DNA from 2 places in the Microbacterium mcarthurae genome. Region 1 is predicted to be linked to the other one. Evidence: predicted binding sites of a transcription regulator. Region 1 holds the regulator's gene; the other holds the start of a gene.
What was found. The regulator HspR, encoded in region 1, represses chaperone genes until heat shock. The targets are predictions, from matches to a motif close to AAGTTGAGTCNNNNNGACTCAACTT.
Positions count from the first base shown of each region.

Region 1 (7,915 bases):
ACTTCGCCCGGCGTGGGGAAGACCGCCACGGGAGACTCGGGCCGCACGAGCGTCGACCGGCTGTCGAGCACCTCGCCGATGCGCTCGGCCGAGACAGCGGCGCGCGGAATCATCACGGTCATGAAGCTCGCCATCAGCACGCCGCCGAGGATCTGCGCGACGTACTGGATGAAGGCGAAGAGGGTACCGATCTCGACGCCCCCGGCATCGACCTGGATGCCACCGAACCAGATGACACCCACGACAGTGACGTTGAGCACGAGCATCGCGAGCGGGAAGAGCAGGACGAACAGCGAACCCACCTTGCGACCCACGACGAGGATGTCGGTGTTCGCGCCGCGGAACCGTTGCTCTTCGATGCGCTCCCGCACGAACGCCCGCACGACGCGCACGCCCGTCAGCTGCTCGCGCATGATGCGGTTCACGGCGTCGAGCTTGGTCTGGTAGCTGCGGAACAGCGGAACCATGCGCGCGATGATGAGGGCGACAGCGACGAGCAGAACGGGGACGGCGACGCCGATCAGCCAGCTCAGCCCCACGTCTTGCTGGAGAGCCATGATGATGCCACCGATGGCGAGGAGGGGTGCGCTCACGAGCATCGTCGCGCCCATCATCGCCAGCATCTGCACCTGCTGCACGTCGTTGGTGTTGCGCGTGATGAGCGAGCCGGCACCGAACTGCGAGAGCTCACGCTCGGAGAAGCCGCTCACCCGCTCGAAGACGTCGCGCCGGATGTCGCGGCCGGCGGCCATGGCTGCTCGCGCCGCGAAGTAGGTGGCGATCACCGAGGCGGTGATCTGCCCGAGCGAGATCACGAGCATGATCACGCCGCGGGACCAGATGTAGCCGGTGTCGCCGCGCGCGACGCCCAGGTTGATGATGTCGGCGTTGAGGCGCGGCAGATAGAGCGTCGCGACCGCGGACGCGGCCTGGAACACGAGGATGGCCACAAGAAGCCAGCGGTACTTCGAGAGATACCGGATGAGGAGTTTTCCGAGCACGACGTTCTCCGGATGTCAGATCGGGGCGGCACGAGCACCGCGCATCAAGAGTGGCACGAACCACCGACATTGCGGGAGCGCTTCCGCCGCAGGCGTACGCGAGCATGGGGATCCGGCATCCATGCCCCGACACCGGAATCTGCCAGGTGCCCGCGTGCCGGTGATCGTAGTCTGAGACCATGCCTCGTCTCCAGGCCGACGCCCCCGCCGACCTCTGGGTGCCCGTCACGGGTTCCCTCGGCTGGCGCGGCCGACGCCACCGCAAGGCGGCCATCCGCATGCTCTTGGCGCAGGCGAACCGCGCCGTCGGCGCGACCGAGCGTCCGGGAAGCGGTGTTTTCGCCTGGGTGGCGAGCCAGGCTGCGCCGCTTCTCATGCGCCGCGCAGCCGGCCGGGTACTCGTGTGGGTGTGGCGAACCGACCCCGATCTGCTCGTCGTGATGGCACAACTGCAGGAGGCGACGCCGCAGCTGCGGGCCGCCCGGGCCATGATGCCGATGGAGTACGACGACACCGAGGCTTTCCGCAACCCGCATCTCGGAGTGGGCGAGAAGCTCGCGATGCCGCTTCCCGCCGACGAACGCACTCCGCCATTCGCGACCTACACCTGGGACACCGGGGCGCACTTCGTCACCGTCACCGCGGTCTGCGCCGACCGTGAACGATTCGGCACGGTCATCGGCGCGGTCGACGACGTTGCGCGCACGCTGCGCGTCGTCGACGACCTGCGCGTCGGCGAGTCCGCCACGGTACTGCGCCTCGATCCCGCGTAAGGTGCGGGCGCCCGCCGCGCGCGGGACGCGTCACCGCGACGGGGGCGTCGGGTCGTCACCCTGGACGGTGGATGCCGGCTCCCGTCGCCGGGCGTGCGAGACGCGCTCCGAAGCCCACGACGAGATCGTCGCGACGATGAGCCCGACGAGCACCACGCCGCCGGCCATGAGGACGACGGCCGCGACGCGGCCCACGACCGTGACCGGGGCGTAGTCGCCGTACCCGACGGTCGTGACGGTGCAGAAGGCCCACCACACCGCGTCACCGAAGGTGAGGATGTTCGCGCCGGGAGCGTGCCGCTCCGCCTGCAGCACGACGAGCGACACCTGCCAGATGAGCAGCAGCACGCTACCGATGCCGTAGATGAGCAGCTCGGCCCGGAGGGAGCTGCCGACCGTGCGCGTGAAGCTCGCCAGGCGGGTCAGTGCCCCCAGCAGTCGCACCGGCCGCAGAGTGGGAACGAAGACCACGGCGAGGTCGAGCAGGTGGTGGCGGAACCACGAGCCGCGTGGAGCGGCCCACATCAGCCGGATCAGATAGTCGCCGGCGAAGACGAGCTGCGCCGCGAGCATGAAGATCCCCGTCACGCCCTGCCACGTGCCGCGCACGTCGCCGACCACCTGAGCGGTGTACACGATGACCCAGAGCAACGCGAGCCCGGTCAGCGGCCAATAGGTCCACTTCTCCCAGCGCTTCGTCGCGGCAGTCTCCCCCCGCGCGCGCGGCGAGGGATGTGCGGAGGACGGCGTCATCCTCGCACTCTACGGCCGCCGCTGCCCGCCGTCCCAGGCGCACGAGCGAACGGCCGTGATCGTCGCCGTGCGCCGTCAGCCCTCGTCGTGGCCGAGGACGCCGTGCGGGCGCCACAGCACCACGTCCGTTGCGCGACGCACGCGTGCACCGTGACGGAGCGTCACGACCGAACCGGTGGCGCCGGCGGCGAAAACCCGCGCACCGGGGCGCGACTGCCGCTCGGCCATCAACTGACGCTCGAGGTCCGCGACGCGGCGCGAGAGGTCGTGCACGCGCTCCTCGAGGGCCAGGATACGCGCGATCGCGGGCAGGCTCATGCCTTCGCTCGACAGTCGCGCGACCTCGCGCAACTGTTGCACGTGCCGGCTCGAGTATCGCCTCGATCCGCCCTGTGTGCGCGCGGGCACGACCAGACCCAGCCGGTCGTACTGCCGCAGCGTCTGCGGGTGCATGTTCGACAGCTCCGCGGCGACGGCGATCGCGAAGATCGGTGCGTCCTCGTCGAGTTCTCTTTCGGACACGGCCTCTCCTTTCGCGTCGATCGCCTGCCCCTGGCATCCGATTGTCCCGGATGCCAGGGACGCGGCGTTACTGTCGCGCCTTGGCCATCAGGTCTGCGCGGGGGTTTTCCTTCGGCTCGAGCGCGTGGAAGCGCTCGAGGGCCTCGCGGGCCGCTTCATCGAGGTGGTCGGGCACGGCCACCTGGACTTCGGCGAGAAGATCGCCGGTGCCCTTGGACGAGTGGATGCCACGTCCCTTGACGCGGAGCACACGACCGGACGGGGTGCCCGGGGCGACCCGCAGCCGCACGGGGTCTCCGCCCAGGGTCGGCACCTCGATCGTGGCGCCGAGGGCCGCCTCGGTGAAGGTCACGGGGACCGTCAGCCGCAGGTTCAGCCCCTCGCGGGAGAACACCGGGTGCGGCCGAACGGCCACCGTCACCACGATGTCGCCGCTCTCGCCCCCATCCGGGGACGGGCGGCCACGACCGCGCAACCGGATCTTCTGGCCGTCCGCGACACCCGCGGGGATCTTGACCTTGAACGGCACATTGTCTTCGCCCTGCAGCGTGATCGTCTCGCCCTTCGCCGCGGTGACGAAGTCGAGCGTGGTGCGTGCCGTGACGTCGGCGCCTCGCTGCGGACCGCCGAAGCCCCGGTATCCGCCCGACGGCTGGCCGAAGCGACCCGACCCGAAGCCCGCCCCCTGCTGGTCGAACATCGAGAAGAAATCCTCGAATCCGCCCGCCGTGGTCCCACCGCGCTGCTGCCCGAACCGGCTGAAGACGTCGTCGAAGCCGCCGCCCGCACCGGATCCCGGCGCCGAGAAGCGCGCCCCCGAGCCCATGGCCCGGATCTGGTCGTACTCCTCGCGCTGCTCGGGGTCGTTCAGCACGGCGTACGCCTCGCTGATCTCCTTGAACTTCGCTTCAGCCTTCGCGTCGCCCGGGTTCGAGTCGGGGTGGTACTGGCGCGCGAGCTTGCGGTACGTCTTCTTCAGATCGGCAGCACTCACGCCCTTGTCGACACCGAGGACCTTGTAGAAGTCCTTGTCGAACCAGTCCTGACTCGCCATGCGTCCTCCTACTCGGCCGGCACGGCGACGACGACCTTGGCCGGTCGCAACTCGACGGAGCCGAGGCGGTAGCCCACCTCGACGACCTCGAGCACCGTGGCCTGGGTCACGCCCGGAGTGGGCGCCTGGAAGATCGCCTCGTGCTGCTGCGGGTCGAAGGGCTCACCGGCGGTGCCGTACGAGACCACTCCGAGCCGCTCGGCCACCGCACGCACCTTCTCACCGATCGCGGCGAACGGGGTGCCTTCGACGAGGTCTCCGTGCTTCTCGGCGCGGTCGAGGTCGTCCATGACGGGCAGGAGGCCCTTCACGGCTTCGCCCTTGGCGCGTTCGATCTCGCGCTCGCGCTGCTCCTCCGTCCGCCGACGGTAGTTGGCGTACTCGGCCTGAAGCCGCTTGAGGTCGATCAGCAGCGAGGCCTCCTTGTCGGAGGAGGCGCCCTCTGCCGCGGCTTCGGGGGTCTGCTCGGCGCCGAGGATGTCCTCGATCGTCAGGCCCTCGGCATCCGGAGCCTGCTCGCCCGACGGCGCGGGGCCGGAGGTGTTCTCCTCCGGCCCCGTCGTCTCGTCAGGACCGGCGCCCGAGCCCTGGGGCTGTTCGTCGTCCTTGTGTGCCATCAGTTCTGTCGCTTACTTCTTGTCGCCGTTGTCGTCGTCGACCACTTCGGCGTCGATGACGTCTTCCTCGGGGTTCGGCGTCTCACCGTTGCCGGGCTGACCGACGTTGGGGTCGGCCTGCTCGCCCTGAGCCTGCGACGAGGCGTAGATGGCCTCGCCGAGCTTGCCCTGGCTGGCGTTGAGCTTGTCGAACGCGGTCTTGACCGCGTCGTCGTCGTCGCCGGCGAGCGCCGTCTTGAGGGCGTCGACGTCGGCCTGCACGTCGTTCTTGACCTCTTCGGGCAGCTTGTCCTCGTTGTCCTTGATCAGCTTCTCGATCGAGTACGACAGGGTCTCGGCCTGGTTGCGGGTCTCGGCGGACTCGCGGCGCTTCTTGTCTTCCGCCGCGTTCTCCTCGGCCTCGCGAACCATGCGCTCGATGTCCTCCTTGGGCAGCGACGAGCCGCCGGTGATGGTCATCGACTGCTCCTTACCGGTGCCCTTGTCCTTGGCGGACACGTGCACGATGCCGTTGGCGTCGATGTCGAAGGTGACCTCGACCTGCGGGATGCCACGGGGAGCCGGGGCGATACCGGTGAGCTCGAAGGTTCCCAGCGGCTTGTTGTCGCGGGTGAACTCGCGCTCGCCCTGGAAGACCTGGATCGCGACCGACGGCTGGTTGTCGTCGGCGGTGGTGAAGGTCTCGCTGCGCTTGGTCGGGATGGCGGTGTTGCGCTCGATGAGCTTGGTCATGATGCCGCCCTTGGTCTCGATGCCGAGGCTCAGGGGGGTGACGTCGATGAGCAGCACGTCCTTGCGCTCACCCTTGAGGACACCGGCCTGCAGGGCGGCACCGACGGCGACGACCTCGTCCGGGTTGACGCCCTTGTTCGCGTCGCGACCGGTCTCCTTCTTCACCAGGTCGGCGACCGCGGGCATACGGGTCGAGCCGCCGACGAGCACGACGTGCGCGATGTCGTCGACCTTGACGCCGGCCTCACGGATGACATCCGAGAACGGCTTGCGGGTGCGGTCGAGCAGGTCCTTGGTGAGGTCCTCGAACTTGGCGCGGCTCAGCGTCTCGGACAGCGACACGGGGCCGGAGTCGGTGAGCGACAGGTACGGCAGGTTGATGGACGTCGAGGTCGAGCTCGACAGCTCCTTCTTGGCCTGCTCCGCGGCCTCCTTGAGGCGCTGCAGGGCGATCTTGTCGCCCGACACGTCGACACCGGTGGTGTCCTTGAACTGCTTGATCAGGTAGTCGACGACCCGCTGGTCCCAGTCGTCTCCACCGAGGCGGTTGTCACCGGCGGTGGCGCGCACCTGGATGGTCGAGAAGTCGTCGTCCTTGCCCACCTCGAGCAGCGACACGTCGAACGTTCCGCCACCGAGGTCGAAGACGAGGATGAGCTCGTCCTCCTTGCCCTTGTCGAGGCCGTACGCGAGGGCTGCGGCGGTGGGCTCGTTGATGATGCGCAGGACGTTCAGGCCCGCGATCTCACCGGCCTCCTTCGTGGCCTGACGCTCGGCGTCGTTGAAGTACGCGGGCACCGTGATGACGGCATCCGTCACGCTGTCGCCCAGGTACTCCTCGGCGTCGCGCTTGAGCTTCTGGAGGATGCGCGCGGAGATCTCCTGCGGCGTCCACTTCTTGCCGTCGACGTCGAACGTCCAGGTCGTGCCCATGTGGCGCTTGACGGACGAGACGGTGCGGTCGACGTTGGTCACGGCCTGGCGCTTGGCGGTCTCACCGACGAGCACCTCGCCATCCTTGGTGTACGCGACGACCGAGGGGGTCGTACGGAAGCCTTCGGCGTTGGCGATGACCTTCGGCTCGCCGCCCTCGAGCACGCTCACGACGGAGTTGGTCGTCCCGAGGTCGATTCCCACTGCACGTGGCATATGTGTCTCCTTGATCATGAGCCGGGCGGATGCCACGACTCGGGGTTTGCGGAAAGTCTGCTGCGCGGGTTGAGCCGCGATGACTCAAGGCTATCGCAGGCCCCTCGCGACGTCAAGCAGACTTGATATGAATTGGCTCAACTTCTGGGCATCGCGACCCACGCTGCGCCGCCGCCAGTCGTCCCCGCGCCCCGGCCCCCCGCGGCCGCGACAGCATCGGGGCGCCATCCGTGCACCGGGGCGGTCGATAAACGCCCCATTGCACGAGTTCCGCCCCGCACGGATCCGGTGGGGCGACGGACCACCGGCCAGGAGCGCGACACGGCCCGGCAGAAGTCGGCACCTCGCGAGCGATGCGGACGTGGACGCCGACGCCCCCGCAACCGAGAGGTCACGAGGGCGTCGAAGGGATGCCGTGGGCTCAGTCGCGGTCGCGCGGGCGGCGCTGCGGCCGGTCGCTGCGCTTCGCCGAGCGACCGCCCTGGTCGAGGCGCAGGTCGATGAGCACGCCCGAGATGCGCGTGTCGGTCAGGCGGTCGAGGGTGTCGCGCGACAGGTCGGCCGGCAACTCGACGAGCGAGAAGTCCTGCCGGATCTGGATCGCCCCGAAGTCGTTGCGGCGAAGGCCCCCCTCGTTGGCGAGGGCACCCACGATCTGACGCGGCTCCACTCGCTGCCGACGACCCACGGCGATGCGGTAGGTCGCGAAGCGGCCGTCGCGCTCGCGGCGCGGGCCCCCGTCGCGTCCTCCTTCGCGAGGAGCGCGATCGCGGTCGCGGTCGAACCGCGGCTGAGCGATCGTCTCCTCCTCGAGCAACAGCGGGGTGTCGCCCTGCGCGACCACGGCGAGCGCGGCGGCGACGTCCGCCTCGGGCACGTCGTGGTGCGCGACGTAGTGCGCGACGACGTCGCGGAACGTCGCGATCGCGGCGGTGTCCTCGAGCGCGGCGGTGATCGCGTCGTCGAAGCGCGTGAGGCGCGTGGCGTTGACGTCGTCGACGCTCGGCAGCGACATCTCGGTGAGCGGCTGGCGCGTGGCCTTCTCGATCGCGGTGAGCATGCGGCGCTCGCGCGGCGTGACGAAGCTGATGGCATCCCCTGTCCGGCCCGCACGGCCGGTACGGCCGATGCGGTGCACGTACGACTCGGTGTCGATCGGGAGGTCGTAGTTGACGACGTGGCTGATGCGCTCGACGTCGAGACCGCGCGCGGCCACGTCGGTGGCGACGAGGATGTCGAGCTTGCCGGCCTTGAGCTGGTTCACCGTGCGCTCGCGCTGCACCTGGGCGACGTCGCCGTTGATCGCCGCGGCGG
Region 1 is NZ_JAROCE010000002.1:312,673-320,587, forward strand. Features, by position in the region: gene P5G46_RS08070 (ABC transporter ATP-binding protein) at 1-1,001, opposite strand, end outside; gene P5G46_RS08075 (hypothetical protein) at 1,181-1,774, shown strand; gene P5G46_RS08080 (potassium channel family protein) at 1,805-2,527, opposite strand; gene P5G46_RS08085 (heat shock protein transcriptional repressor HspR) at 2,603-3,049, opposite strand; gene P5G46_RS08090 (DnaJ C-terminal domain-containing protein) at 3,117-4,103, opposite strand; gene grpE (nucleotide exchange factor GrpE) at 4,112-4,720, opposite strand; gene dnaK (molecular chaperone DnaK) at 4,733-6,601, opposite strand; gene P5G46_RS08105 (DEAD/DEAH box helicase) at 7,023-7,915, opposite strand, start outside.

Region 2 (7,915 bases), on a different contig from region 1:
TCGGGGAGCAGGTCGGGGCGATCCTCCGCGAGTGCGCCGGCCAGGTCGCGCGCGGCGATCTGCTCGTGCACCGCGTCGGCTTCGACGTGCTCGTCGAAGTACGCGCACACGTCATCGCCGAAACCGAGGCGCCGCAACCCTTCGGCGTAGAGGCGATTGGGGATCGACGACGTCATCTCGAACGCCGCGAGATGACCGACGATCGCCCCCAGCAGACGGCGATTGAGCCCGAACATCGACATCGTGTTGTGGGAGGCGAGGGTGACGGCGGGAACGTCGTCGATGTAGGCCCCGTAGGCGTCGGAGAGTCCGGCGCCGCGGACCGCGCGCGCGAACATTTCGGCGTGCACGCGCTCCGGATTGCCGCCGCCGTACTCGTCGGACTGGATCTCCACGAGCGCCGCCTTGGGGCGCCCCGTCAGCCGTGGGATGGCCCACGAATGGGGGTCGGCTTCGCGCAGGGTGTAGACCGTGCGATGCACGAGGAGCTCGTGCGCCTGGTCGAGGGTGGCTTTTTTCGCGAGGTAGCGCGAGAGGCTCGGGCCGGTGTCGGCGGCGGTCAGGGCGAAGAGGCAGCGGGCTACGGCGTCCGCCGTCGTCACCGGCGTCTCGGGGACGGCCACGCGATCGCGGAGTGTCGCTTCGAAGGCTCGCTCGATGACGCGACGGGTCGCGATGAGCGACGGGTCCCATTCGAGATCGGGCGCGAACGCGGGGATCGATCCGTAGGCCGAGGCGTAGAGCGCGAAGAGGGCGAGCTGCAGATCGTCGTCGGCGGCGACGTCGGGCGAGGCCTCCACAGCGGCGTCGGCGAGGGCGGTGTGGGCCGTCGGCGTGCCGCCGCACAGGTGCGGGAGGATCGCGGCGCTCACCGGGCCGCGAGGGGAGAAGGGCGGTGAATCGTCCGCCCCTTCCGCGTCGGAGAGAACGGGGGAGGAGGAGGTGACGGACACCCCCGCACTCTGGCGGCGAGGGGAGCGATCACCGAGACCCTTGACAACGACGCGCACGCGACGAGGGGGCCACCGGCGTCGGGTGCCCCCTCGTCGTTCGTGCTCACTGCTCGATCGGGTGCGGAGCGCTCTCGTGCGCGGCGATCACGTCGTCGGAGTCGTCGGTGGACACCGCGATACGGCGCGGCTTGGCCTTCTCGCTCACCGGAATCGTCACGGACAGCACGCCGTTGCGGTACGACGCGCTGATTCGATCCGTGTCGATCCCCTGACCGAGGTTCAGCTGGCGAACGAACGAGGCGGTCTCGCGCTCGCGCGTGATCCATTTCACGCCTTCCCCGGCGGCGAGCGTCCGCTCGGCCCGGATCGTGAGCAGCTGACCGTCGACATCGATGTCGACCGAGCCGGGATCCACGCCCGGGAGATCAGCGGAAAGCACGTAGTGATCGCCGTCGCGATAGAGGTCCATCGGCATGCGGCGGGGTCCTCCGCGTCGGGCGTCGAGGAGCGTCGACGCGAGGCGGTCGAGGTCGCGGAACGGGTCGTAAGCGGCCATGGTCGTTTCTCCTTTTCGATCGGTCCGGATGCCGGATCCGGAGGTGGTCGTAGGTTGAGTCTGTGTGACTCAACTTGGGATCAGATTAGCACTCTCGTGGGGAGAGTGCCAAGAGTTCGTCGCGCGATTGTGCTCCCGTCGGCCCGCCGCCGCAACCCCCGTGCCGGACCCCCGCGCGCCGCGGTGTCGTAGGCCCCGGATGCTGCGGCCCCTGGACGGCATCCGGAGACGACGAAGGAGAGCGATGTACTTCCACCGGCAAGAACTCCAGCACAAGGCCACCCCCGACAAGCCGGACGCGGTCTACGCGCGCAAGCTTCAGGAGGTGCTCGGCGGACAGTACGGCGAGATCTCCGTCGCGATGCAGTACCAGTTCCAGGCGTGGAACATGCACATGCCCGGCAAGTACCGCGACCTCGTGTTCGGGATCGGTGCGGAGGAGATGGGGCACGTCGAGATGCTCGCGATCATGATCGCGCAGCTGCTCGAGAAATCGCCGCTCGGCATCACCGAGGAAGCCGTGCAGGACGACCCCACGGTGGCCGCGGTGATCGGTGGCACCGACATCCAGCACGGCATCGTCGCGGGAGCGGGTGCGCGTCCGGTCGACTCCAACGGCAACCCGTGGCAGGGCAGCTTCATCACGGCCAGCGGCAACCTGCTCGCGGACTTCACCGCCAATGCCAACGCCGAGATGCAGGGGCGCGTGCAGGTCGCGCGTCTCTACCACCAGACCGACGACCACGGCGTCAAGGATCTGCTCGCCTTCCTCCTCGCCCGCGACACCATGCACCAGAACCAGTGGGCGGCTGCTGCGGCCGAGCTGCAGGAGGAGGGGTACGAGAGCCTCCCCGTGCCGAGCAATTTCCCGCTCGAGAAGGAGGATCGGGACGTGTCGTACCAGTACATCAACTTCTCCGACGGGGCTGCGGCCGCCGAGGGGCGCTGGGCGTCGGGACCGACGCCCGACGGAAAGGGCGAGTTCACCTACCTCGCGTCTCCCGAACCCGGCGTGCCGATGCCGCCGCCCACGCACCCCGATGTGCGGTTCTACGGCACCACCGAGCTCCCCAACACCGTGGAGAAGCTCGCCGGCCGCGCGCAGGACGCGCTGCACAAGGAATGAGCGGGGCGGATGCCGCGGTGCCGGGGCCCTCGATGGCCGCGGCACCGCGCAGCGGAGCGAGCTTCCCCGCGATGCGGGCCGCGAAGGTGCCGCGCACGATCGTGGCAGGACCGTACGGACACCCCTTCCACCCGGTGGCCGTGACGATTCCGATCGGCGCGTGGTCGTCGAGCCTCGTGTTCGACCTGCTCGGTGTCGCCGCCGATGACCCGCGGTCCTTTGCGACGGGGTCGCGGTGGCTCATCGCGATCGGATTGGGCGGGGCGGTGGGAGCCTCGGTGCTCGGCCTTCTGGACTTGTCCCGCATTCCGAAGGGCACACCCGCGCATCGGACGGCCCTGGTGCACCTGACCCTGAACGTCACCGCGATGGTGCTGTTCTCGATCGGCCTGTTCGTGCGCATGCTCGATCTCGGTCGCGTTCCGGGCGTGGCGCTGGCGCTCAGTCTGATCGCCGCCGCCGGACTGTCCGTCTCGGGGTGGCTCGGCGGCAAGCTGTCGTACCGCTGGGGCGTGCGCGTCGCCGACGAGAACACCCAGCGCGAGGGCTTCGAGACGTCCTGAGCTGACGTAACCCCGGGTGCCCTGGCATCCGGGGTTCGTCAGCGCGGGCGGCGGACGGGAACCCGGGGCCAGCTGCCACTCACCGCGCCCGGGTCATGCTGTGGCGCGAGCACCGCGCCCGGAGTCGGGGCGGCGGGCCTTCGGCGAAGGCCGAGGGTGCGTTGCAGTGCGCGGATGAATCGGTCGTACACGCGCGGAGCGATCGCCTGCAGCGGGCGGGTCACGAACTGCGCCGCGCCCACGCCGACCTCGAGCCGCCGCCCGCGTGTGACGCGCACGATCGCGCGTGCGACGCGGTCCGCCGAGACCACGGGGGGCAGGGGGAACGGTGTGCGACCGGTGTAGTTCGCGGCGCGTTGGTAGATCGGCGTGTCGATGCTCGCCGGCAGCACGACCCTCACGCGGATGCCGCGGTGCGCGAGCATCTCCTGGCGCAGCGACCGCGCGAAGCCCAGCAGACCGTGCTTCGCCGCCACGTACGACGAGACGTACGGGCCCGCGACCTGGGAGTACAGCGAGCCGACGAAGACGATGGTGCCGCCGCCGCGCGCCCGGAAGTGGGGGAGCACGGCGCGGGCCGCGCGCATGTGGCCGACGAGGTTCGTCTCGACGACCCGGTCGCGCACGGCATCCGGTGTGTCTTCGACCGACCCGTACGAGAAGACGGATGCCGCAGCCACCCACACATCGATGCGACCGAAGCGGACGATCGCGGCGTCCGTCGCCCGGGCCGGGCCCTCGGGGGTCGCGAGGTCGATGGCGAGGGTGAGCACCTCGGCACCGCGACGGCGGCAGGCCTCGGCGGCGGAGGCGAGGGCGACCTCGTCGCGCGCGACGAGCACGAGACGGGTATCGCGGCGAGCAAAGCGCAGCGCGGCCGCGCGCCCGATCCCTCGGGATCCCCCGGTGATGACGACGACCCGAACCATGCTGCCCCCTTCGCGCGCAGCCCCGGTGGCTCGTCACGTGTGCCGCGACAGTAGGCGGCGGCGGGGCGAGATCGGAGGGGGTTGACGGTGGGGATGCCGGCGAGCGGATGCCACGGGCGGTGACGAGATAACAGCACGTCGGCGCCCCCGCAACCCCGTGTGCGGCCGGTGGCCTCCGCGCGGAGGGTGTGCGGCATGTCGAGTACACACACGGAACTCGGGCGCACGCCCGACGGCGTGAGAGAGGTTGCCGACGGCGTGCTCATGATCACGCGCGCCCTCACCAACAGTTTCCTCGTCGACACCGACGACGGCCTCGTGCTCATCGACGCGGGGCTGCCGCGCAGCTGGCCGTACCTCGTGGCGGCGTTGGCCGCTCACCGCAGCGGCCCCGACGACCTCGTGTCGGTCGTCCTCTCGCACGGCCACTTCGACCACGTCGGCACGGTCGACCGTCTGCAACGGGTGCACCACGTGCCGATCCACGTCAACGAGGCCGACGTCCCCCTCGTGCGGCATCCCTACCGGTACGATCGCGAGGCCTCGCGCGCGCTGTACCCGCTGCGCCACCCTGGCGGCATCCCTGTCTTGGCCCGGATGGCCCGTGCGGGTGCGCTGTCCGTCCGCGGCGCCGAGGCGCTCGGCGACATCCGCCCCGGGGCACCCCTGCTGGGCGGTCTCGTCCCCATCCCCACGCCGGGTCACACGTACGGCCACATGGCGTTCCACCTGCCCGACCGAGATCTGCTCTTCACCGGCGACGCGCTCGTCACCTTTGACCCGTACACCGGCCGGGCAGGGCCGCAGATCGTCGCCCGCGCCGCCACGGCTGACAGTGCGGCCGCGCTCTCGGTGCTCGCCGCGCTGACCCCGACGGGAGCCGGCACGCTCCTCCCCGGGCACGGCGACCCGTGGACCGGCGGGGTCGAGCACGCCGTGCTCAACGCGCGCGCGACGGGCCCCCACTGAGACCACCGCGCGCGACGACCGGATGCCGCGGGCCGAGCCCGTTGACAAGACCCCCCGACCCACGAAATGAGAGCACGCATGAGAGCGATGACCTACCGCGGACCGTACAAGGTGCGCGTCGAGAACAAGCCCGATCCACGTATCGAGCATCCGAACGACGCGATCGTCCGCGTCGAGCGGGCCGCGATCTGCGGGTCGGACCTGCACCTGTACCACGGCCTGATCCCCGACACCCGTGTCGGGCACACCTTCGGGCACGAGTTCATCGGCAGCGTGGTGGACGTGGGTTCGTCGGTGCAGAATCTCTCGGTGGGCGACCGCGTCATGGTGCCCTTCAACATCGCGTGCGGAACGTGCTTCTTCTGCGCGCGGGGGCTTCTGAGCAACTGCCACAACGTCAACGCGAACGCCACCGCGGTCGGCGGCATCTACGGCTATTCGCACACCGCCGGTGGCTTCGACGGCGGTCAGGCCGAGATGGTGCGCGTGCCGTTCGCCGACGTCGGGCCGCGAGTCATCCCCGAATGGTTGCACGACGAGGACGGGCTCCTGCTCACCGACGCCTTCTCGACCGGCTACTTCGGCGCGCAGCTCGGCGACATCGTCGAGGGCGACACCGTCGTGGTGTTCGGGGCGGGGCCCGTGGGTCTTGCCGCCGCCCGGTCGTCGTGGCTCATGGGCGCGGGGCGCGTGATCGTCGTCGACCAGATCGACGCGCGCCTCGAGGCGGCCCGATCGTTCGCGCTGGCTGAGACCCTCGACTACCGAGAGCACCGCGACATCGTGGTCGAGCTGAAGAAGCAGACCGACTGGCTCGGCGCCGACGTCGTGATCGACGCGGTCGGAGCCGAGGCCGACGGACACTTCCTGCAGCACCTCACCGGGGCGAAGCTCAAGCTGCAGGCCGGTTCGCCCGTCGCTCTGAACTGGGCGATCGACTCCGTCCGCAAGGGCGGCACCGTCTCGGTCATGGGCGCCTACGGCCCGTTGTTCAGCGCCGTGAAGTTCGGCGACGCGATGAACAAGGGCCTGACCATCCACACGAACCAGGCGCCGGTCGCCCGGCAGTGGCCGCGTCTGCTCGAGCACATCCGTGCGGGGCACGTCTCGCCCCGCGAACTCATCACCCACCGCATCCCCCTCGAGCACATCGCCGAGGGCTACCACATGGTCTCGGCGAAGATCGACGGTCTCGTGAAGGCCGCCGTCCTCCCGCCGACCACCTGAGAGGAGTCGCAATCATGGCCTACACCGCCGAAAAGCCCACGCCCCCGCCGAGTGCCGACGAGCTGCGCGCCCGCATCCCCGGGTGGGGCGCCGACCTCGACCCGGCCGACCGGCCGTCATTCCCGAAGGAGCAGCGACTCGATCTCAATGCCCACTGGGCGTTCCCCGATGAGCAGCCCGAGCCCCCCGGTGGACGCGAGCGATCCATCGAGCACGGCCGCCTCACGCCCGTCTTCGGAACCGCCCAGCCGCTGCACGGCGTCTCCGGCGCGATCCGTCGTTACGCCTACGCCCGCTTCAGCGAGGCCCGCGCTGCGCACTGGCTGCTCCTCCTCGCGGCCGACCGCGTGGATGCCGGTGGTGCACACCTGCGATCGCTGCTGTCGCGGCATCCCGACAACCCGATCACCGAGACCGGCGTGCTCGCCGAGCGTCACTGGTCGCCGCTCGGCGACCGGCTCGGGCGCGTGGACGCCCGTCACCAGTGGATCGACCCGCTGCTGGTCGCCGGCCCGTGGATCCTCGGCGTAATCGGCGTCGTGGCCGTGGGACGGCGGATTCTGCGGCGTCGGTGACGCGGCACCTCGCGTCCGCTCGAAGGGTCGGCATCCGTGGCCTCGTGACCCCGGGCGCCGTCCCGGACGGTCTGCCTCGCGGTAGCGTCGTCGCGTGATGGATGCCGTGCCCCGCCCTCCCGCCCGGCCCCACCTCGTGCGAGCCCTGTGGGGCGCCACCCACCCCGGGCCCACGCTGGTGGTCACGGTGCTCTCGCTCGCCCTGGGCATCGCGGCGGGTGTCGAACCGCTCCGTCTCGCCCTGTTGGTCACGGCCGTCTTCGCCGGTCAGGTGTCGGTCGGGCTGTCGAACGACGCGATCGACGGCGCCCGCGACGCCGCGGTGGGTCGTCTCGACAAGCCCATCGCCGGGGGAGCGGTCACCCCGGAGCTCGCGCTCGCGGTGGCCGTGGCATCCGCCGTCGTCGCCGTCGCTCTCTCGGCGCCCCTGGGTGCGGGCCTGCTGGCCGCGCATGCCGTCGCCCTCGCCTCGGCGTGGGCCTACAACGCTGGGCTCAAGTCGACGCCGTTCTCGATCGCGCCGTTCCTGTTGAGCTTCGGGCTGTTCCCCTCGTTCGCGACGCTGTCGCTCCCCGCGCCCGGCCTGGCCGCCCCCTGGGCGTCGCTCGCTGGCGCCGCACTCGGCGCGGCGGTGCATCTGACCAACGTCGTCCGCGACCTCGACGACGATCGTCGGACCGGGGTGCGCGGGCTCCCGCACCGTCTTGGTGCCCGCGCATCGGTGCTCGTCGCGGCCGCCGGGATCGTTGTCGGGGGACTCGCCGTGCTCGTCGGTCCGACCGGGGCGCCCTCCCCGCTGGCCGGAGCCTTCTTCGCGGCGGTCGTTGCGGCCGCCGCGGCCACCGTCGTGCTGGCGCTGCGGCGCCCGCCCGGGCGCGCCGTGTTCCGGGTGACGATGCTGGCGGCGCTGCTGCTGGCGGCGCAGCTCGTGCTGGCCTGAGGGGGCGATCGAGCAGGCCGCGCACGGATCGCGCGGGCGTCGCAGCACCGGTCTCTCGGGCGGGACGCCCGTCAGTC
Region 2 is NZ_JAROCE010000001.1:1,047,771-1,055,685, reverse strand. Features, by position in the region: gene P5G46_RS05115 (iron-containing redox enzyme family protein) at 1-953, opposite strand, end outside; gene P5G46_RS05110 (Hsp20/alpha crystallin family protein) at 1,057-1,509, opposite strand; gene P5G46_RS05105 (manganese catalase) at 1,754-2,635, shown strand; gene P5G46_RS05100 (DUF2231 domain-containing protein) at 2,653-3,198, shown strand; gene P5G46_RS05095 (SDR family NAD(P)-dependent oxidoreductase) at 3,237-4,127, opposite strand; gene P5G46_RS05090 (MBL fold metallo-hydrolase) at 4,323-5,096, shown strand; gene P5G46_RS05085 (zinc-dependent alcohol dehydrogenase) at 5,175-6,323, shown strand; gene P5G46_RS05080 (hypothetical protein) at 6,338-6,898, shown strand; gene P5G46_RS05075 (UbiA family prenyltransferase) at 6,996-7,838, shown strand; gene P5G46_RS05070 (FAD-dependent oxidoreductase) at 7,910-7,915, opposite strand, start outside.
Region 2: a site for HspR is predicted at 1,561-1,585, ahead of P5G46_RS05110 (Hsp20/alpha crystallin family protein). Genes of this name have one in related genera too.